Linked DNA regions of Alloactinosynnema sp. L-07. The protein of the gene in region 2 interacts with the protein of the main gene of each other region in a pairwise test. Links are inferred from orthologs where the notes say so. Each region holds a gene or a part of one and is shown on either strand. Other genes may lie near its edges. The genes, in order: BN1701_RS17460 and BN1701_RS05430.

Evidence for each region.
Region 1: the proteins of BN1701_RS05430 (region 2) and BN1701_RS17460 interact in binary tests that used the Escherichia coli proteins (3 or more experiments, as listed by UniProt). The link is inferred for Alloactinosynnema sp. L-07 from one-to-one orthologs.

What each region holds. Positions count from the first base shown.
Region 1 is NZ_LN850107.1:3,943,425-3,953,912, reverse strand. The notes cover bases 4,311-7,300. They hold BN1701_RS17460 (isochorismatase family protein), read right to left. Parts: upstream 6,130-7,300; coding sequence 5,491-6,129; downstream 4,311-5,490. Other genes in these bases: BN1701_RS17450 (hypothetical protein), read right to left, coding at 7,266-7,300; BN1701_RS17455 (ParB N-terminal domain-containing protein), read right to left, coding at 6,129-7,103; BN1701_RS17465 (anthranilate synthase family protein), read right to left, coding at 4,311-5,494. In the rest of the region: asnB (asparagine synthase (glutamine-hydrolyzing)), read right to left, coding at 1-333; BN1701_RS17490 (methyltransferase), read right to left, coding at 349-1,353; BN1701_RS17485 (PhzA/PhzB family protein), read right to left, coding at 1,350-1,850; BN1701_RS17480 (PhzF family phenazine biosynthesis protein), read left to right, coding at 1,945-2,781; BN1701_RS17475 (pyridoxal 5'-phosphate synthase), read right to left, coding at 2,770-3,339; BN1701_RS17470 (hypothetical protein), read right to left, coding at 3,336-3,677; more of BN1701_RS17465, read right to left, coding at 3,674-4,310; more of BN1701_RS17450, read right to left, coding at 7,301-7,655; BN1701_RS17445 (DUF2339 domain-containing protein), read right to left, coding at 7,824-9,647; BN1701_RS17440 (IclR family transcriptional regulator), read right to left, coding at 9,882-10,488. UniProt on the Escherichia coli protein: Involved in the biosynthesis of the siderophore enterobactin (enterochelin), which is a macrocyclic trimeric lactone of N-(2,3-dihydroxybenzoyl)-serine.
Region 2 is NZ_LN850107.1:1,125,369-1,135,679, forward strand. The notes cover bases 2,859-5,671. They hold BN1701_RS05430 (hotdog fold thioesterase), read right to left. Parts: upstream 4,576-5,671; coding sequence 4,141-4,575; downstream 2,859-4,140. Other genes in these bases: BN1701_RS05415 (helix-turn-helix transcriptional regulator), read left to right, coding at 2,859-3,607; BN1701_RS05420 (DUF397 domain-containing protein), read left to right, coding at 3,614-3,793; BN1701_RS05425 (hypothetical protein), read right to left, coding at 3,794-4,144; polA (DNA polymerase I), read left to right, coding at 4,739-5,671. Also shown: BN1701_RS05400 (branched-chain amino acid ABC transporter permease), read left to right, coding at 1-1,043; BN1701_RS05405 (ABC transporter ATP-binding protein), read left to right, coding at 1,040-1,933; BN1701_RS05410 (ABC transporter ATP-binding protein), read left to right, coding at 1,930-2,643; more of BN1701_RS05415, read left to right, coding at 2,765-2,858; more of polA, read left to right, coding at 5,672-7,393; BN1701_RS05440 (nucleoside 2-deoxyribosyltransferase domain-containing protein), read right to left, coding at 7,352-8,533; BN1701_RS05445 (hypothetical protein), read left to right, coding at 8,751-9,467; BN1701_RS05450 (class F sortase), read left to right, coding at 9,467-10,060; bluB (5,6-dimethylbenzimidazole synthase), read left to right, coding at 10,153-10,311. UniProt on the Escherichia coli protein: Required for optimal enterobactin synthesis. Acts as a proofreading enzyme that prevents EntB misacylation by hydrolyzing the thioester bound existing between EntB and wrongly charged molecules.

The DNA.
Region 1 (10,488 bases), 2.8 Mb from region 2 along the record:
GAGGTAGCCGCGCAGGACGACCTCGGTGTCGCTGTCGGTGCGGAAGTGGTGCCCGGCGGCGGTCAGCCGCTCGCGCAGCTCGGCGAAGTTGTACGTCTCGCCGCTGTAGGTGAGCACCACCTCGCCCGCCACCGTGTGCGCCCGCATCGGCTGGCGCCCGCCCGCCAGGTCGATGATCGCGAGCCTGCGGTGGCCCAGCGCGGCGGGACCCCGCACCCACGTCCCGGCGTCGTCCGGGCCGCGCGGGGCCATCGTGTCCGTCATCGCCCGCACCGTGTCGTGGTGGCGGGTCAGGTCGCGGTCGTAGGACACCCAGCCGGTGATGCCGCACATGGTTTCTCCCTGCCCTCAGGCGTTTGGCGCGACGATGAGCGCGGTGGTCTCCACCGGCAGCTCCGCCGACCGCTCGACGGTGAGGCCCGCCCGGTTCAGCAGCGTGGTCAGGTGGTCGCGCGAGCGGTGCCTGCCGCCGGTGGTCATCAGCAGGTGAAGGTCCCACAGCGCGGGCAGCATCGTCGAGTCGCCGTCGTCGGTGACCAGGCGGTCGAGCAGCAGCAGTCGAGCCGACTTGTCGGACATGGCCGCGCGGATCGACTCGAACAGCCCGACGATGTCGTCGTCGGAATGCCCGGCCAGCACCCGGCACAGCAGATAGACGTCGCCGCCCTGGGGAACGCCGTCGAACATGCTGCCGCCGACGACCTCGACCCGGTCGAGCCCGATCGTCGCCCCAAGGTTGGCCCGCGCCGCGGCCACGACGTGCTCGCGGTCCAGCACGGTGCCCCGCGCGTCCGGCGTCGCCGACAGGATCGCGGCCAGCAGCTGTCCGTTGCCGCCACCGATGTCCACCACGTGCTTGCCCGCGAAGTCATACACACCGGGCACGTGGTCGAAGAAGAGGTTGCCCGCCTTCATCGCGCGCTGGAACCGGTCCGAGGCGTCCTGGTGCTCGCCGAGGTAGGCGTAGAGCGGGGTGCCGTACGCGGCCTCGAAACCGGAGCTGACGGTGCTGATCGCGGTGTGCGCGTGCCCCCAGGCGGCGTAGAACTCCTCGCCGTAGAGCAGGCACATGTCCCGCTGCGAGCCGGGGACGTCGAGCAGCGCGGTGCTCAACGGGGTGTTGTGGTAGCCCGTCCGCCCATTGCCCTCGAACATCCCGACCGCGACGAGCAGCCGCATCAGCCGGTGCACGCCGTCCTCTTTGGACCCGCAGGCCGCCGCCAGGTCCGCGTCGGTCGTCCGGCCCGCGGCGATATGGTCGGGGATGCCGAGCTTGACCGCGGTGTAGACCGCTTGCGCCCGCCACCCGCCGGTGATCAACTCGACGACAGCGCGCGCCGCGTCCAGAGTCATGATGCCTCCTTTGAGGCGCCACCGGTGGGGATGCCACCGCGGCGAATGACGGGGATGTCGATGCTCAGCGCGCGCAGCTGGTTGTACGGGTTCATGAACTCGCGCTGCTGGACGATCTTGCCGTCGGCGAGCAGGAACGAGTGCAGGAAGTGGTTGCGGTAGTGGCCGGGCGGGTAGTCGGGGTAGAGGATCTGCCCCTCGCCGTCGCACTCGACCCAGAAGCGGTTCGGGTCCTGGGTCTCGGAGACCTCGATGTTGAACCAGTGCCAGTCCGGGAACATCCTCAGCGACCACTCACCGTGCGCCCGGAGTGTCTCGTGGCCGCACGACACGATCGGCTCCGGCGTGTCGCCGGTGTAGAGGCCGCTGGTGCCGTCCTCGGTGAAGAGCAGGTAGCGGGTCAGCCGGTTCTCGCCCCGGCGGCCCATGTAGTCCTCGACGACGGATCGGTTGCGGCGACGCAGTTCGGCGTTGCCATCGCGGAACGAGTCGGTCATAGTGTGAACTTCGCACGGGGCCTGGGGACCGTCAACGTGTCCAGGAATCCGCATCCCCGGTTGGACGCGCGCCGAATTCAGTAAATTCCCAAGCATGTACGAATACGCGATCGCCGACGTTTTCACCGACGTCGCCCTCCAGGGAAACCCAGTCGCCGTGTTCCTCGACGCCCGCGGTCTGGAAACCGACCGAATGCAGTGCATCGCTCGGGAGATGAACCTCTCCGAGACCACTTTCGTGCTCCCCCCGACCAATGGCGGCGACGTCCGGGTCCGGATCTTCACTCCGGTCAACGAGCTGCCGTTCGCGGGCCACCCGACTCTGGGGACGGCGGTGGTACTGGGCCAGACGCGGTCGGGCCCTGGGTTGGCGATGGAGACCGCCATGGGCACGATCCCCTTCGACTACCACCGCGCGGGCGGCCGGGTGACGGCGGCGCGCATGCGTCAACCAGTCCCCACCTGGGAGCCTTATCCGCAGACCGAACACTTGTTGGCGGCCTTGGGATTGGCGACCTCGACCCTGCCGGTGGAGGTCTACCGCAACGGCCCCCGACATGTCTACATCGGACTGCCCACCATCGACGCACTGTCCGCGCTGACGCCAGACCAGCGCGCGCTGGCCGCGCACGTCGACGTGGCCGCCAACTGCTTCGCCGGTGCGGGGGCGAACTGGCGGATGCGGATGTTCTCGCCCGCCTACGGCGTGGCCGAGGACGCCGCCACCGGATCGGCGGCGGGCCCCCTGGCCATCCACCTCGCCCGACACGGACTGGCCGAGTGGGGCGAGGAAATCGAAATCCTGCAAGGCGTGGAAATGGGCCGACGCTCGGCGATGTACGCGACGGCCATCGGAAACGCCCAGCGGATCGAGCGAGTCGAGGTCGCCGGTTCGGTCGTCGTCGTCGCCGAGGGAACTTTACGGCTGTAGCCGCTGGGAAACCCAATTCCCGTCGACCAGTGAATACTGGACCCGCCGGTGCAGTCGCTCCGGATCGGCTTGCCAGAATTCAACAGTGGTCGGCGAAAGCAGATATCCGAGCCATTCGGCGGGCCGGTCGAAGGTCTGGCCGCTCTCCGCGAGTCGGCGGGCCTCCTTGCGCAGCGCTTCTTCGTCCTCAAGGGGCGAACTCTGCACGGAGGCCACCGACATCGGGTGGGTGGCGGGCGGCCGGGCCTTCCACATCGCGTCGGAGATCTCCGCCGACAGTGGGGCCACCGGCCCGGTGAGGATCACCTGCCGACCCGACTCGCGCCAGTACAGGACCCCGGACGCCCACCCGGTCGCCGCGATGTCGCGGCCCTTCTGGCTGCCCGCGTGGCTGGTGAAGACCAGGCCCTCCTCGGTGATCCGGATCGTCTGCACGATCCGGTTGGTCGTCCGCCCGGCCGCGTCCGCGGTGGCCAGGGCGAGGACGCCGGGCTCACGCACGCCCGTGTCGACCGCGTCCTCGAACCACGCCTTCACCAGTGCGATCGGATCCGTCATTTCTCCTCCTCGAACGCCAAACCCACCCCGGCCAGACCGGCCACCGCGAACACGCCCTCCACCGTGGCCTCCACCTCGAACCGAACCCGCTCGGTTGGCGCGTACCCGATCAGCTCCATCGCCCGGTGCGGCGGCAGCGGCTGGTCGAGGAAGTCGTCGGATTCCCACAGCATCACCGCGCCCCACCGGTTGCCCACCCGGTCCGACACCCAGAACTTCAGCCGCAGCCCCCGCACCGAGGTCCACGGCGAGACCCCCTCGTCGCGCAGGTACTCCCGCAGCGAGTCGATCGTCTGGGACGAGTCGGTCAGGTCCCACCAGGTGACCGAGGCCTTCATCTGCCCAACACCTCTCTGATCCGCGCGGCAAGGATCCGCGGCCCGTCCTCGGTGAGGACGGACTCGGCGTGGAACTGCATCGAGGCGAAGAACGGTCCGCGCAGCGCGTGGACCTCCCCGCTGTCGACGTCGTGGCTGATCTCGACCAGCCCGATGTCGGCTGGGTCGATCTTGTCCTCGTCGCTGTGCGCGGCGAAGGAGTTGTAGAACCCGACCAACTCGGTCGCGCCGAACAGGTCGATCTCGCGCTGTCTGCCCTGGTTGGACTGCTCACAGCGGCGCAGCACGAGCCCGAGCAGGCCGCACAGCACCTGATGACTCAGGCACACCGCAAGAAACGGCCGCCGCCGCTCCAACAGCCCGCTGATCGTCGAGTGCAGGTGCGCGATGCGGTGGTGGCCGGTGTCCCGCGGATCCCCTGGACCCGGTCCCATCACCACCAACTCGTACTCGTCGACCTTGTAGGGGTCGTCGAAACGGCGCACCGTCACGTCCAGACCCAGCGAGCCGAGTTGGTGGGCGATCATCGCGGTGAACGTGTCCTCCGCGTCGACCACAAGCACCCGCACACCCGCCAGCCCCGCCACCGCCGCCCGCGCCGGGGAACCGGCCAGCCAGAAGCCGGACAGCCCGACGTTGCGTCCCGCGAGCATGGCCAGCACGCGCGGATGTTCGCTCAGCACGGGCCGCTCGGCGTCCAGCGCCGACAGCAGTCCGGCCGCCTTCGCCCTGGTCTCGGCCACCTCCGACGCCGGATCCGAGTGCCGCACCACCGTGGCGCCCACCGCGATCCGCATCCGCCCTCCAGCGTCGATGTCCGCTGTGCGGATCATGATCGCCGAGTCCATGGTGGGCCGCCCACCTTCGTCGTGCCCGATGAGCGCGGCGACCCCGCTGTAGTACCCGCGGCCCTCCGGCTCATACCGGGCGATCACCCGGCACGCGCTCTCCAAGGGGCTGCCGGTCACCGTCGGCGCGAACATCGTCTCCCGCAGGATCTCGCGTGGGTCCCGGTCGGTGTGGCCCTCGATGAAGTACTCCGTGTGCGCCAGCCGGGCCATCTCCTTGAGATACGGGCCGACGACGCGCCCGCTGGTGCGGCAGATGCGGGCCATCATCTTCAGTTCCTCGTCGACCACCATGCGCAGTTCGTCGCGTTCCTTGGCGTCGTCGAGGAAGTCGACCATCCCGGCCAGCGTCGGGCCGGTCGGCGGGTAGCGGTAGGTGCCGCTGATCGGGTTCATCACCGCGACGCCGTCACGCAGGCTGACATGGCGCTCCGGGCTGGCGCCGACGAACGCGCGGTCGCCGGTGTGCACCACGAAAGTCCAGTGCGCGCCCACCTCCCGCTCACACAGCCTGCGGAAGAAGGTCAGCGCGGCCGCCGGGCCGTAGTCGGCGATGTCGGCGACATAAGACCGCTTGAGCACGAAGTTCGATCCCGCGCCGTGGCCGATCTCGTCATCGATGATCGCGCGCACGGTCGCCGCGTAGTCCTCGTCCGACACGTCGAAGTGGCCGTCCACCAGCCGGATCGGCCGGTTCGCCACCGCGCCCAGCACGTCGGCCAGCGCCACCGTTGCCCGCTCGGTCACCCGCAGGGCGATGAGCGGGGCGCCGTCATCGACGGTGTCGAAGCCGCGTTCGGCGATCTGCCGGTACGGGACGACCACCAGCACCTCCGGCCCGAGCGGCACGTCGGCCAGGGTCGGCGGCGTCGACACCTCGCCGATCAGCACGTCGACCTGGCCGGGGGAGCGACGCAGCAGGGCGAACGGTGGCGGGTCCGCCGACAGCACCTTCGCCAGGGGACTCACGGGAAGACCTCGTCGGCGGTGACCACGACCGCGCAGCGCTGGGCCGCGTACTCGATGGCGAGCCGGTGGTGGTCGGCGGAGAAGTCGGCGACCGCGTCGGCCACCACGAAGGTCTCGATGTCGTTGGTGAACGCCTCGACCGCGCTCATCAGGACACCGACATGGGCGTAGACCCCGCAGATGATCAGCTGGTCTCGGCCGAGTCCGCGCATCCGCTCCAGCAGGTCGGACCGGAAGAAAGCGCTGTAGCGCCACTTGGTGAACACCCAGTCCGCCGGGTCCGGGGTCAGCGGCTCCACCATCTCCCGGTCGGCCGGGTCCACCCGCATCCCCGGCCCCCAGAAGTCCTTCAGCAGGCCCCGCTGCTCGTCGGTCATCCCGCCCGGCTGCGCGGTGTACCCGACGGGAACACCCAGTTCACGACAGCGCTCGCGCAGTGCGGCGGTGTTCGCCACCAGGGGCTCCCGCACGCTGTCGGGCAGGGGCCGCAGGAAGAAGCGCTGCATGTCGTGGATAAGCAGCACCGCGCGGCTGGGGTCGGTCACCCAGTTCGCGGTGTTGCCGGGCAACTCGGCGGACGCGGGCATCGAATACGGCGCGATCGTGGGAATGCCTACCACTGTCGTCTTCTCCATCACTGGGTCACGGGGACGCGCTCGAGTTGCTCGGCGAAGCGGTGCCACGCCTGGGCGAACTCGACGGCCACCTGCGCGATGAGCTGCCTGCAGTGCGGTGGGACGTTCTCGGCGATGGTGTCCAGGCGGCCGTTGTTCACCGCGTGCGCGTCCATCAGCCGCAGCAGCGCGCGCCCGTTCTCGGTGAAGCGGATCGACGGGTCGGTGCGCAGCCGGTGCAGCACCGACGGCCAGTCCGGCTGCGGCTGCTCGGGGACCGGCGCGGGCGTGGGTTCGGCGCGGGCCAGCCGGACCGGGTCCTCGCCGCGCAGCATCCGGGTGCGCACCGCGCGGACGGTCTCCGGGGAGATGCCCGCGGAGCGCGCGACCTGGCGCAGCGACAGGGTCGGGTCGTCGCGCATCAGGTCGCGGGCGATCCGGCGTTTCTCCAGGCTGTTGGTGGGCCGCACCCGCCCGTCCTGGCCGATGCGCTGCTCGGGCGCGCAGCCCCGGCACCGGGCCACGGTCTTCGGGGACAGTCCGGTGACCCGCGCGATCATCCGGTCCGACCATTGCGGGTGCGACTCCAGGATGTCGGTCGCCGCGGCCTTGCGGTCGGCCAGCGACAGCGGCAGGCCGTGGGTGACGTTGGAGCGCACAGCCAGCACGAACGCGTCGGCGTCGTCACCGTCGAAGAACCGCGCGGCGATCTCGGTGCGGCCGAGCGACTGCGCCGCCCGCACCCGGTGCGCCCCGTCGATCACCCGCATGGACCCGCGGTGCACCACGATCGGCGGCAGCGCGTCGAGGGACTCGGCGAGGGTGTGGACATGGTCGGCGTCCAGGCCGAGGCTGCGGGGCGAGCCATGGACCTTCAGCCGGGCGATGGTCAGCGACACCACCGGGCCCGAGATCAGCGACAGCGGGCGCGTCCGCGGGTCGATTCGGACAATGTGGGTCTCGGCCAAGGCCACAGCGGTTCCAGGCAATGCCAACGCCTCCCTCCCTGGGTGGCGCGGGGGCCACCACCTCCCGAACACGTCTCGTTGGTTTCTATCGAGCACCCCGCAACCGCAGCGCAAGGCTGGCTTTTGCCCAGAGACGAACTCGCCCCCGGTGCCTCGTGGGCACCGGGGGCGAGAATCGTGGGGCTTGGATCAGCCGTTCGCGCTGTTGTCGTTGCAGGCGGCGTACTCGACCCAGTGACCGGCGGTCAGCGTCTCGATCGGGCCGTTCCACTGCCACGGCGCGACGCAGGCGTTGTCGAGGACGCTCAGCGTGTAGCCGTGTGAGTCGTTGGAGTTGGTCGAGTTGCCGTTGCACGCGGCGTAGCCCGCACCGTGTCCGACAGTGCCTGCCTCGATCGGGCCGTTCCACTGCCACGGGGCGACGCAGGAGTTGCCGAGGATGCTGATGGTGTAGTCGCCGTGGTGGTGGTCCGAACCCGGGTGGTGCGGGGGCGTGGCGGCGGCGGTGCCCGCGGTGGCCAGGCCGGCGAGCAGCGCAGCGCCGGTCGCGGCGACGACGGTAGCGATCTTCTTGAACACGATGTACCCATTTCTTGAGAGGGGGTGACGCCGGGACGACGGTGCCCAACGACACCCCACCCACCCGGCGTGGCACGCCGCGATGTCACCCGTCCTAGGTACATGCGCCATCCGATCGTGCGGAACCGCCGGTCGCCTGCCGTGGTGTCCGAAATAGACCGAAGCCGGTCAGTCGGCGGCCGTTCGGTTCGCGACCAGGCGGGCGTAGCGGGTTCCGGCGGTCAGCAGCACCAGACCGGCGCCAAGGAAGACCGCGACCCTGGCCATCCCGTCGAGCGCCGACAGGTCGAACAGCACCAGTTTCACCACCGCGGCGCCGACCAGCGTCAGCCCGACCACGCGCAGCGCGACGGAGTCGATGCCGCGCACCAGCAGTGCCAGGGCGGCGAGCGTCCATGACACAGTGATCAGGACGTGGCCGACGAGGAAGCCGGTCCGGCCGGGGATCGAGAGCATCGCCAGCGACAGCACCAGCCCCGCGGCGCCATAAAGGACAGCGGCGCCCGCGAACAGCCACGGCGCCAGGTTGTTCGACGGCGAGGTGAGCGCGCCCTGGCGGGTGGCCGCCCACGGCAACAGGATCGCGATCGCGAGGATGAGCGCCGCGACGATGAGGGCACTGACGAGGAAGCCGTTGGCCTGCCGGGTGAACTCGGCCAGCAGCGTGGGCGGCAGGTCCTTGACCCACGCGATCGCGGTGCCAAGGACGCCGAAGCCGAGCGCGGCGTACAGCGCGACCCGGTGCCGGATGCGGTGCGCGATCAGCGTCAGCACCAGGGCTTCGCCGAGCAGCACGGCGGTCCGGGCGGAACCGTCGAACTGGGTGACGGTGGCCTGCAGTAGCGCGACCAGACCCGCGACCGCGGCGACCGCACTGGCCAGACCGCGGTGTCGGCCGAGCGCGACGGCGACCGCGATGAGCACCACCGCCGTCGCGGCGACCACGCCGACGGCCTGAGCCTTCGGCAGGAACAGGGCGGCGAGGAGCGTCGGGATGACCGCGGTGCCCAACAGCGTGAGCGACGCCGCATCGGTGGGCCGCCGGTACAGCTCCCACAGCGCCAGTGCGACACCGACCACACCGGTGGCCACCGCGGCGGCCGTGTTCTCCAACGAACCGGGCGACAGCAGCACCAGCGTGCTCACCATCGACGCCAGCCGCGGCGGCACACCGGCCCCGAGTGCCACCTTCGGCCAGCCGCGCCGCACGACGGCGGTGGCGACCTGCACCACGAGCAGGAACACCACGAGCGTCGGGGTGAACCCGTCGGTGATCATCGGCGCGCAGACCGCGCATCCCAGCACGACCGCGGCGCCCAATAGCGCGGAGTCCCACCGCACCGCCAGGACCAGACCGCCCACGGCGATCCCGAGCGCGACTGTGAGTCCCACCACGACCGGGAGGAATCCGTAGAGCGTGCTCGCGGCGATCGTGTCCAGGTACAGCACCGCGATCCCGGTCGCGGCGAGGGCGAACGCACCAGTGCGGGCGGCGGGCGTCCGGTGCAGCCAGAGGCCGGTGCCCACGAGCCCGAGCCCGAACGCCGCGCCGACCAGGACGCGTGGCAGCGGTCCCAACCAGCCGCGCTGCACCGCCAGGACAAGGAGAAGGACAACGCCCAGCAGCGTGACCGCGCCGCCGACCCACGCGAGAAGCCTGCTGCCCGCACCGTCCGCACTGAGAACCTCACCCAGCGACCGCCGTGGAACCGGCGGCGGGACTGCGGAAGGCGCCCATTGCGGTTGGCCGGTCGGACCGGCCGGTGGCCACGGCGGCGGCTGCGGCTGCGGCTGCGGCGCTTGGACCCAAGGGTTCTGGCCCGCCGGGAACGCGGGGAACGCGGGCTGAGCCGGGGATGCGGGCTCAGCGGCAGCAGCGGTGGAGGTCGAAGCCTGCATCGCGCGTAATTCGGCACCAACCGCGCCGAGTCGGCGCCCGAGGTCGTCTATCTCTCCCGCGAGGCGCAGGAGTGCGGTCGTATCGGCGGACATGGGCAAAGAATCCACCGCTACGACCGGGAAGTGATCCGTAGCACTACTCAGACCCGTTAACGATTTGGCGCTGTCCTGCAAGTCCGGCACGCACTATTCGCGCCCGAGTGGCCCCTGGCCGCGCGGGCGAAAAGCCCAAGTACACCCAGTACGAGCGGCTTCCCGCCCGCACACCCAGGAACCACTCGGATCACGGATCCCGCGTACCGGACTCACAGGACAGCGCCCAAGTAATCAGAGCCGGTTCTGCAGCGCGTCGGCCGCGGCGAGCAGGTCGGCGGCCCAGCGGGCGCCGGGGCGCCTGCCCATCCGGTCGATCGGGCCGGACACCGAGACCGCGGCCACCACCGTGCCGGACGCGTCGCGGACCGGCGCGGAAACCGAGGCCACGCCTGGCTCTCGCTCGGCCACGCTCTGCGCCCAGCCGCGGCGTCGGACCTCCAGCAGGGCCCGCTCGCCGAACACCGCGTCGGCCAGCAGACTGCGCTGAGTGGCCGGGTCGGCCCACGCCGCGAGCACTTTGGCCCCCGAGCCCGCCGTCATCGGCAGGCGTGCGCCCACCGGAACCGTGTCCCGTAAGCCCGACGGCGGTTCGGCCGAGCACACGCAGATGCGGTGCAGGCCGTCGCGGCGATAGAGCTGGACGCTCTCGCCGGTGCGGTCCCGCAGTCTGGGCAGCACCGCGGTCGCCGCGTCGAGCAGGGGATCGGTCGCCCCGCCCGCGAGTTCGCCAAGGGCCGCACCCGGCCGCCAGCGGCCGTCGGAACCCCGGCGCAGCAGGCGGTGCACCTCCAGACCGACCGCCAGGCGATGGGCGGTTGCCCGTGGCAGTCCGGTCTTG
Region 2 (10,311 bases):
TGCTGCTGGCGTGCGCGCTGGCGCTGCCGTTCACCGAGGCGGGCACCGACTACTGGATGACCACCGCGGCCAACATCGGCATCTACGCCGCCACCGCGATCGGTCTGAACATCGTGGTCGGTCTCGCGGGTCTGCTCGACCTCGGTTATGTCGCGTTCCTGGGTATCGGCGCGTTCGTCGCGGCGAACTTCTCCGGGGCGGTCGCGGCCAAGGCGGGCATCGAGCTGCCGTTCGTGGTCGCGGCGATCATCGCCGCGATCGTGGCGGGCATCTTCGGCGCGGTGGTCGGCTCGCCGACGCTGCGCGTGCGCGGTGACTACCTGGCGATCGTGACGCTCGCCTTCGGTGAGATCTTCAAGAAGTCGGCGCAGAACGACATCGGCGGGCTCACCGGCGGCGCCAACGCCATCCCCGGCGTGCCGCCGATCAACTGGTTCGGCCAGTCCTTCGACGAGGGGCTGACCATCGGCTCGATCGAGCTGCCGTCCGGCGTCCTGTACTACGTGCTGATCATCGTGCTCGTCGCGCTGGTCATGGTCGTGTTCGCGAACCTGAAGAACTCGCGGATCGGCCGTGCCTGGATCGCGATCCGCGAGGACGAGGACGCGGCGCGGGCCATGGGCATCAAGACCGGCCAGGCCAAGATCCTCGCCTTCCTGATCGGTGCCACGCTGGCCGGTCTGGCGGGCGCGGTGTTCGCGCACAAGACGTCCACAGTGGCCTATGACAGCTTCCAGTTCATCGAGTCGGTGACGCTGCTGGCGGCGGTCATCCTGGGCGGCATGGGGTCGATCCCCGGTGCCGTGCTCGGTGCCGCGCTGCTGCTGGTGCTGCCGGAGAAACTGCGTGAGTTCTCCGACTACCGCCTGATCCTGTTCGGATTCGCGCTGGTGCTGATCATGCGCTTCCGGCCGCAGGGCCTGGTGCCCGACAAGCACCGGAGAGCGGAGTTGGCCAACGAGGGCGCCGAAGGCGTCCCCATCAGTGAACTCAACGTCACCGATGACACCCCGGGTGGCGCGAAAGCGGAGGTGGCCCGATGACGGCTCCAGTGTTGTCCGCCACCGACGTCTCGATGGTCTTCGGCGGTCTCACCGCCCTCAAGGACGTCAACATCGAGCTGCACGAGGGCCAGATCCTCGGGCTGATCGGCCCCAACGGCGCAGGCAAGACCACGTTCTTCAACTGCCTCACCGGTCTCTACACCCCGACCCGGGGCACGGTGAAGCTGCACGGGCGCACCCTGCCCAGCGACCCGGCCGCGGTGACGGTGGCCGGTGTGGCCCGCACGTTCCAGAACATCCGGCTGTTCCCCAGCATGACCGCGCTGGAGAACGTCCTGGTGGGACGGCACGCGCGGATGAAGCAGGGCCCGGTCGCGTCGCTGTTCCACGGCCCCGCCTTCAAGAAGGGCGAAGCCGCGGCCAAGGCGCGTGGGCTGGAGCTGCTCGAGTTCGTCGGACTGTCCGGTTTGGACGACGAGCTCGCGCGCAACCTGCCATACGGTGACCAGCGTCGGCTTGAGATCGCCCGCGCGCTGGCCACCGACCCGGCGGTGCTCCTGCTCGACGAGCCCACCGCGGGCATGAACCCGCAGGAGACCGAAGCGGCCCGCCAGCTGATCTTCGCGATCCGCGAGCTGGGCATCGCCGTGGTGGTCATCGAGCACGACACGAAGTTCATCTTCTCGCTGTGCGACCACGTGTCGGTCCTCGTGCAGGGCCAACTGCTGGTGGAGGGCGCGCCCGAGGTGGTCCGCGGCGATCCGCGGGTCATCGAGGCATACCTTGGCAAACCGCCGGAGGAAGTCCAGGCCGAGGTGCGCCAGTACGCGGAGGAATCCCCGGCTGAGCGCACATCGGTGATCGAGACGATTTCGGAGCGCACCCAGGTGATGGAGCCCATCCGCCGGGAAGAGGGAGGACAGCGGTGACCGCACTGCTCGAGGTACGCAACCTCAGCGTCGCCTACGGCGCCATCGAAGCCGTTCGCGACGTCTCGTTCTCCGTCGAAGAGGGCCAGATCGTCAGCCTCATCGGCAGCAACGGCGCGGGCAAGACCACCACGCTGCGCACCATCTCCGGTCTGCTCCGGCCCAAGGCGGGCGAGATCCTCTTCGAGGGGAGGTCGATCGCCAACGCGGCCGCGCACGAGATCCTGGAGAAGGGCGTGTCGCACTGTCCGGAGGGCCGCAGGCTCTTCGGCCGGATGACCGTCGAGGAGAACCTGCAACTCGGCGCCTACGTCCGCCGGGACAACGGCGTCGAGCAGGACATGCACCGGGTCTACGAGCTGTTCCCGGTCCTCGGTGAACGACGCAACCAGAAGGCGGGCCTGTTCTCCGGCGGTGAGCAGCAGATGCTCGCCATCGGCCGGGCGATGATGTCCAAGCCGCGACTGCTCATGCTCGACGAGCCCTCCATGGGCCTGTCGCCGATCATGACCCAGCGCATCTTCGACACCATTTCCGAGCTGCAGTCCCAGGGGACGACGATCCTCTTGGTCGAGCAGAACGCGCTGGCCGCCCTGGCCTTGTCCGACCGCGGCTACGTGGTCGACCTGGGCCGCACGACGCTGGAAGGCCAGGGTCACGACCTGCTGGCCGACACCCGCGTCCGCGCCGCCTACCTCGGCGAGGATTAGAGGTTTCAGATCGAGCGAAGGCCGCATCCCACGGGGTGCGGCCTTCGCCGTTTCATGTGCCGAAATCGTTCAGCCGATCGGTCCGGTTGCTGTTCATCGGCTGGTCCGGTGTCATGAGCACATGATCAGTAACCGGTTGCCCGCTCGGATGCGGGCCTTGGGTATGGAGTTGGCGGCAGCCCGTGTGTATGACGGGAAGACGACCAAGGAAGCGGCGAAGGGAATCGGGTCCTCGCCGACGACAGTTAATCGGACCGAGAACGCCAAGCGCGTCTCGCCGATCACGGATGTGGCGGGCCTGCTAGCGCTTTACGGGGTGACAGGGCCGGACAGGGAAAGAATCTTGGACCTCGCCCACAATCTGGAAGCCAGCGAATGGCTGGAGTCATGCGACCGGTTGCCCCGCCTGCTGCCTGCGCTGATGGCCTTCGAGTCGCGAGCGACCTCGCTACTTGACTTCGCGCCTGCCGAAGTGCCGGGTCTCTTTCAGACACCCGCCTACGCCAGGGCTATCCACGCTGCCTGTGGCATCACGGGTGCCGACCAAGACGCGATGGTCGAGGCTCGCCTGGACCGCCAGAATGTGCTGAGCAAGCGCACCGCGCCGACCTACACGGCAATCATTGATGAGGCCGCTTTGCGCAGGCCATTCGGTGGGGCAGAGGTGATGGCGCAGCAAATCCATTGGCTGATCGGGAAGGCGCAGCAGCCGAACATCAACCTTCGCGTGATCCCGTTCCGGCTCGGCGGATATCGGAACCCGGGTCAATTCGCGCTCATGGGGTTTCGCGGTGTCCCGCCGATCGTTTACGTGGAACATGAAGGCGCGTCGGGCTTCCTCGATGCGCCCTCAGACGCGGGGATGTTCCAAGATCTGGCTGCTAGGCTGGTCGAGTTCGCGTTGGGGTCCGCCGATTCGGTGAACTTTCTGACCAGGATGGCGGTCGACTACGAGTGGGGCTGAAACGGCATGCGCGCACAGTGGCGGAAGTCGAGCTTTAGCGGCGGCGGGCAGGCGAGCTGCGTTGAGGTCTCCTTCGCCACCACTGTGCGCGTGCGGGATTCCAAGAACCCCGATGGCGGCCTGCTCAGCGTGCCCCCGTTCGCCTGGTCGCCCGCTGTGCTCGCCGAACTGGCCGCGCGCCGCTGATCACGGCCAGCCCGGCGCCGACGGGTCGGCCTTCGCGAGGATGCCCCGGCACTTCTCCGTCGCCTGCTCCCGCACCCACCCGTCCCGCAGCACGCCTGCGTCCCGCTGGCGGATCGCCTCGTCGGCCAGTGGGATGAAAACCTCGTACTGGTCGCCCGTCAGCCCCATCGCCTGGTATTCGTAGGTGTCGGTGACGCCCGCGAGCTTCTGCCCGACCCAGTAGTCGAGCTGGTTCGCGCACACCGTCAGGGGATCCGGCGGGGGAGTCTCCGTCGTCGTCGGCGTGGACACCACAGTGGGGGAGCCGCAGGCGGTCAGTACCAGCGCCGCGGCAAGGGCGAGTCGTCTCATTTGTCGCCGGGGGCGCGGTCGAGCGCGACACACGTGAGGCGGGCGGTGCAGGTGCGCTTGCCCGTGTTGTCCTCGGTGATCACGATCTCGAAGGTCGACGTCGACCGGCCCACGTGCAGCGGCGTGCACACCGCGGTGACCAGGCCGTCGCGGGCCGCGCGGTGGTGGGTGCAGGACAGTTCCAGGCCGACGACCAGTTTGCCCTCCGGCGCGTTGAGCGCGGCGCCGATCGAGCCCAGGGTCTCGGCCAGCACCGCGTTGGCGCCACCGTGGAGCAGGCCGTAGGGCTGGAGGTTGCCCTTGACCGGCATGGTCGCCACGAGCCTGCTCGGTTCCCACTCGGTGACCTCGATGCCGAGCTTGTCGGCCAGCAGCTGGTCGGCGACCTCCGGGCGCAGGCCGGGAATCTTCGTCGGGTCGATCGTGCTCACGGAAAACCTCCGATGGGTGACGCATGGTCGACTGACCCCCACTCTGGGCGAGGCTGTCGGTGCCTCAGCCTAGACTCGCCGGGTGCCCGCGCAGACCGAAACCCGGACCAAGCCCGTCGCCACCACCGACACCCGTCGATTGCTTCTTATCGACGGCCACTCGATGGCTTACCGGGCGTTCTTCGCGCTGCCGAAGGAGAACTTCTCCACCGGCACCGGCCAGCACACCAACGCCGTCTACGGCTTCACCTCGATGCTGATCAACCTGCTGCGCGACGAGGCGCCGACGCACCTGGCGGTCTGCTTCGACGTCTCGCGCAAGACGTTCCGCACCGAGACCTACGCCGAGTACAAGGCCAACCGCAGCACCAGCCCCGACGAGTTCAAGGGCCAGGTCAGCCTCATCGAGGAAGTCCTGGCCGCGCTGAACATCCCGACGATGTCGAAGGACAACTACGAGGCCGACGACCTCATCGCCACGCTCACCACGCAGGCCGTGGCCGACGGGTTCGATGTCGCGATCTGTACCGGCGACCGTGACGCGCTGCAGCTGGTCAACGACAACGTCACCGTGCTCTACCCGGTGAAGGGCGTCTCCGAGCTGGCCCGGTTCACCCCGGAGGCGGTTCTCGCCAAGTACGGCGTGACCCCCACCCAGTACCCCGACTTCGCCGCGCTGCGGGGCGACCCGAGCGACAACCTGCCCAAGGTGCCCGGCGTCGGCGAGAAGACGATCACCAAGTGGATCCAGCAGTTCGGCTCGCTCAACGAGCTGATCGACCGGGTCGACGAGGTCAAGGGCAAGATCGGCGACTCGCTGCGGGAGAACCTGTCCAGCGTCATGCTCAACCGCCAGCTCACTGAGCTGGTCCGCGACGTGCCGCTGGAACTGGGTCCCGACGAGCTTGGCGTGCGCCCCTGGGACCGCGACGCCGTGCACCGGTTGTTCGACGAACTGGAGTTCCGCGTCCTGCGCGACCGGCTGTTCGCGACGCTGAGCAGCGCCGAGCCGGAGGCCGACGAGGGCTTCGAGGTCAGCGGCGGCGCGCTGGAGGCGGGCGCGCTGCCCGCGTGGCTGGTCAAGCACGCGCCGAAGGGCACCCGGATCGGCCTGTCGTTCCGCGACGTGGCAACCGGCGTGTCCGGGCAGGCGGTCGAGCTGCGCTCGGTGGCACTGTGCGACGCGGCGGGCCAAGGCGTCTACGTCGACGTCGCCACCCTCAACGAGGACGACGAGCGCGCCTTCCGCGACTGGCTCGCCGACCCGGACGTCCCCAAGCTCGCCCACGACGTCAAGCGCGCCTTGCACGCGCTGCGCCACCGCGGCTGGACCCTCGCGGGCCTGACCACCGATACCGCGCTCGCGGCCTACCTGGTCCGCCCTGGTCAGCGCACGTTCAGCCTCGACGACCTCGTCCTGCGCTACCTCAAGCGCGAACTGCGCGTCGAGGACGGCGACGGCGAGCAGCAGCTGTCCCTGCTGGACGAGGAAGGCGACGACGAGCGCAAGCTCGCCGCGGGCGAGATCCTGCGGGCCCGCGCCATCGCCGAACTCGCCGACGCCCTGGACACCGCGCTGCGCGACGCGGGCCAGTACTCGCTGCTGGGGGAGATGGAGCTGCCCCTGCTCCAGGTCCTCGCCGAGTTGGAGGCCGTCGGCATCGCCGTCGACACCGAGAAGCTGGGCACCCTGGAGTCGCACTTCGCCAACCGGGTCAGGGAGGCCGAGCAGGCCGCGTTCCAGGTCATCGGCAAGGAGATCAACCTGGGTTCGCCCAAGCAGCTCCAGGTGGTGCTGTTCGACGAGCTCGCGATGCCGAAGACGAAGAAGACCAAGACCGGCTACACGACCGACGCCGAGGCCCTGACCACCCTCTTCGCCCAGACCGAACACCCGTTCCTGGAACACCTGCTCGAACATCGCGACGCGATGCGCCTCAAGATCACCGTCGAGGGCTTGCTCAAGTCCGTCGCCGACGACGGCCGCATCCACACCACGTTCAACCAGACCATCGCGGCCACCGGCAGGCTCTCCTCGACCGAGCCGAACCTGCAGAACATCCCCATCCGCACCGAGGAAGGCCGCACCATCCGCGACGCCTTCATCGTCGGCCCGGACTGCGCGGAGCTGCTCACCGCCGACTACAGCCAGATCGAGATGCGGATCATGGCCCACCTGTCCGCCGACGCGGCCCTGATCGCCGCCTTCCAGTCCGGCCACGACTTCCACGCCGCCACCGCGGCGCGCGTGTTCGGGGTCGAGCCCGCCGCGGTCACCAGCGAACAGCGCGCCAAGATCAAGGCGATGAACTACGGGCTCGCCTACGGTCTGTCGGCCTACGGGCTCTCCCAGCAGCTGCGGATCTCCACCGAGGAGGCCCGCGGTCTGATGGACGAGTACTTCGCGGGCTTCGGCGGCGTCCGCGACTACCTCCAGGAGATCGTCGCCCAGGCCCGCAAGGACGGCTACACCGAGACCATCTTCGGCCGCCGCCGCTACCTCCCGGACCTGACCAGCGACAACCGCCAGCGCCGCGAGATGGCCGAACGCATGGCGCTCAACGCGCCCATCCAGGGCAGCGCCGCCGACATCATCAAGGTCGCGATGCTCGGCGTGCAAAAGGAACTCAGGTCATCGGGGCTGCGCAGCCGCATGCTGCTCCAGGTCCACGACGAGTTGGTCCTTGACGTGGCCAAGGGCGAACGGGAGCCGGTGGAGACCCTGGTCCGCACTCAGATGGGCGGCGCGTACCAGCTCCAGGTCCCGCTGGACGTCTCAGTCGGCTTCGGCCGCTCCTGGAACGAGGCCGCTCACTAGTACTTCCATCAGCGCGCCCAGGGTCGTCCAGTCGGCCCTGGGGTCGCTGACGAGGTCGCCGAGGCGCCAGACCTCGGGGTAGGTGCGCTCGCTGTGGCCGGGAACGCCGCGGGCGGCCGGGTCGATGCGGTCCAGTTCGTCGGCGGTCAGCTCCACCGAGAACAAGTGCTGCCGATGGGCGCTGAACGTCGCTGCGAGCTGGCGGGCGTGGTGGGCGCGGAACCGGTTCAACGGCAGGTCCAGCCCCGTCTCCTCGGCCAGTTCCAGCGCGGCGACCTCGACCGGCGGCATCGGGCGGTGGCTCGAACCGCTGGGCAGTTCGTGCACGAAGCCGTCGGGGGAGACGGTGGGGGAGCGGAACTCGCGGACCAGGACCACGCGAGTGTCCATCAACTCGGGCGCGCGGCGGTAGGCGAGGACCGCGGCGACGTCCGGGCGGGACAGGACGATCTCGTTGGTCTTCACCCGATCTTCGGCCGCGACATGGATTTGGGCGTGGAACGCCCACAGGAACACGATGTCCCGGTCCGGGCCGACCCGGAACGTCCACTCCAGACGGCCGCCGCGCAGGTCGTTGCCCGCCGCCTCGTGCGCGCGCAGCCAGTGCTGGAACGACGGGGTGCGCCACACCAGCAGCGGCACGTCGCGCGCGCCGCCGCGCCGGGACGCTCCGTCCTCAATGGACTTCATGGCCGCCGCGATCGTGTCCGGGAGGGTGTCCGACAGCGGGACGTGTGCCTCGCGGGCGTACTCGCGCTGGTAGCGCACGCGCTCGGCGTCGGGCGGGGTGCCCAGGACGACCCGGCCGCTGTCCTTCCACCGCCCGAACTCGTCGTTCGTCGTCAGCGCGGGCATCCCGGGGCCGCGGGCGATCCAGAACAGGACGACGTCGGCGCGGTCGCCCCAGTGGAGCTCCCACGTGCGCTGGTCGTCGTAGACCGGCCAGACCGCGCCGCGCGGCTCCGGGATGAACACCACCAGCTTGCCGGGGCGGTCCCACGTCCGCTCGATCTCGGCGAGCGCGGCGGGCCGCCACGAGGGCACCTCGGGTGATCGCGGTGTCGGTCCCGCGAGGAACAGGCTGGCCGTCCACTCGGCGGGCGGATCCTCGCCCGCGTGGACTCTGACGACTTCGCTCACTGGAACTCCCACGCGAGCCATCGAACTACGTCATCCGGTGGGTGTCCATGAAGTCGTAAAGACGCCCGATCACGTGCCAGGTTGCGCTGGTCGCCGAAGTCGAGCCGAACGTCGCAACTTGCCATGACCTTGGCAACCGCCGGACCGGTCCGGGCGTGTCCGTGCTGTCAGTCCACAAACCGCGCTGGGAGCGCGGACAGCACCTGGGGAGCTTCACATGTCTCGTCGCACTGTTCTCGGAATCGGCATCGCCGCCGCCGCGCTGACCGTCCTCGCGCCGGGGGCGCAGGCCGCCACCGTCGAAGGCGGCCTCAGCTTCGGCGGTCAGTCCTACGTCGCCAAGCCGGGCGGCACCGTCCCGCTCGACGGCTGGTGCACCGACCCCGCCTTCACCGCCGCGGTGATCACCTCGCCGGTGCTGAACTCGCTCACCATCGCGGCCAAGGACGGGGCAGACGGCAAGCGATCGTTCGCGGGCACCGGACACGTCAAGAAGTCCGCCAAGTCCGGCGTGTACCAGGTCGCCTTCACCTGCGGGGGCAAGAAGATCGAGAGCGTGCTCACCGTCCACGTGCCTGGCGCGAACGACAACATCAAGGTCGACCCAGGCCAGCTCAAGATCTTCCCCGGCAAGGCCGTCGCGGGCCACAAGGTCACGCTGTGGTGGCACGCCGCCAGCTGCGGCTCGGACGTCACCGTGACTGGTGTCCGCCTCGCGGGCGGCGCGCGGGCGGCGACGGTGATCGAGGACGAGATGCGGATGTCGGCGACGGCGATCGTGCCATCGGGCACCAAGCCCGGCACCCACACCGTCACCGTGTCGTGCGCGGGCGCGAAGCTGTCCGCCAAGCTGACCGTCGTCGCGCGCACCCCGGTCAAGGCTTCGGTCACGCCCAAGGGCGCGCCGGAGACCGGCGGCGGTCCGGTTTCGTGATGCGCCGCATCATCCTCGGGGCGCTGGCCGCGCTCTTGCTGATCGTGGCGGGCTGCGGCGGTGCTCCCGCGCCGCCGTCTCCCGCCGGGACGGTCACCTCGTCGGCGTCGGCCGAACAGGTGGTCGCCGAGGAGACCGACCGGGTCGCCGAACCAGCGTCCATCGAGATCCCGAAGATCGGCGCGGTGTCCACTGTGGTCTCACTGGGCCTGAACCCGGACGAGACCGTGCAGGTGCCACCGGTCGAGCAGCCGATGCAGGCGGGCTGGTACCAGCACGGGCCGCGGCCGGGGGAGATCGGCCCAGCGGTCGTGCTCGGCCACGTCGACGGCGGCGGGAAGCCGGGGATCTTCCACCGCCTGCGCGAACTGGCTCCCGGCGACGAAGTGGTCGTGACCCGCCAGGACGGCGGCGTCGCGGTGTTCGTGGTCCGGCTGGTCGAGCGCGTGGCCAAGACGGAGTTCCCGACCGAGAAGGTCTACGGCGAGACCGACGCGGCCGAACTGCGGCTGATCACCTGCGGCGGGTCGTTCGACCCGGCCGCCAAGAGCTACCGCGACAACGTCATCGTCTACGCGACGCTCGCGGAGTAGCCGCGCGGGTCCGCTCTCCTGGGGGTGGGCGGACCCGCGTGGTGATATCTGTCATCGCCGCGCCGCGGCGGAGCCGAACTACGCTGCCCGCCGTGGATGTCTACGAGGTAATCAACCGCCGCAGGGACGTGCGCGCGGAGTTCACCGGCGAACCGCTCGACGACACGGTGCTGCGACGCGTGCTCGGCGCCGCGCACGCCGCGCCGAGCGTCGGGATGAGCCAGCCGTGGGACTTCGTGGTCGTGCGCGAC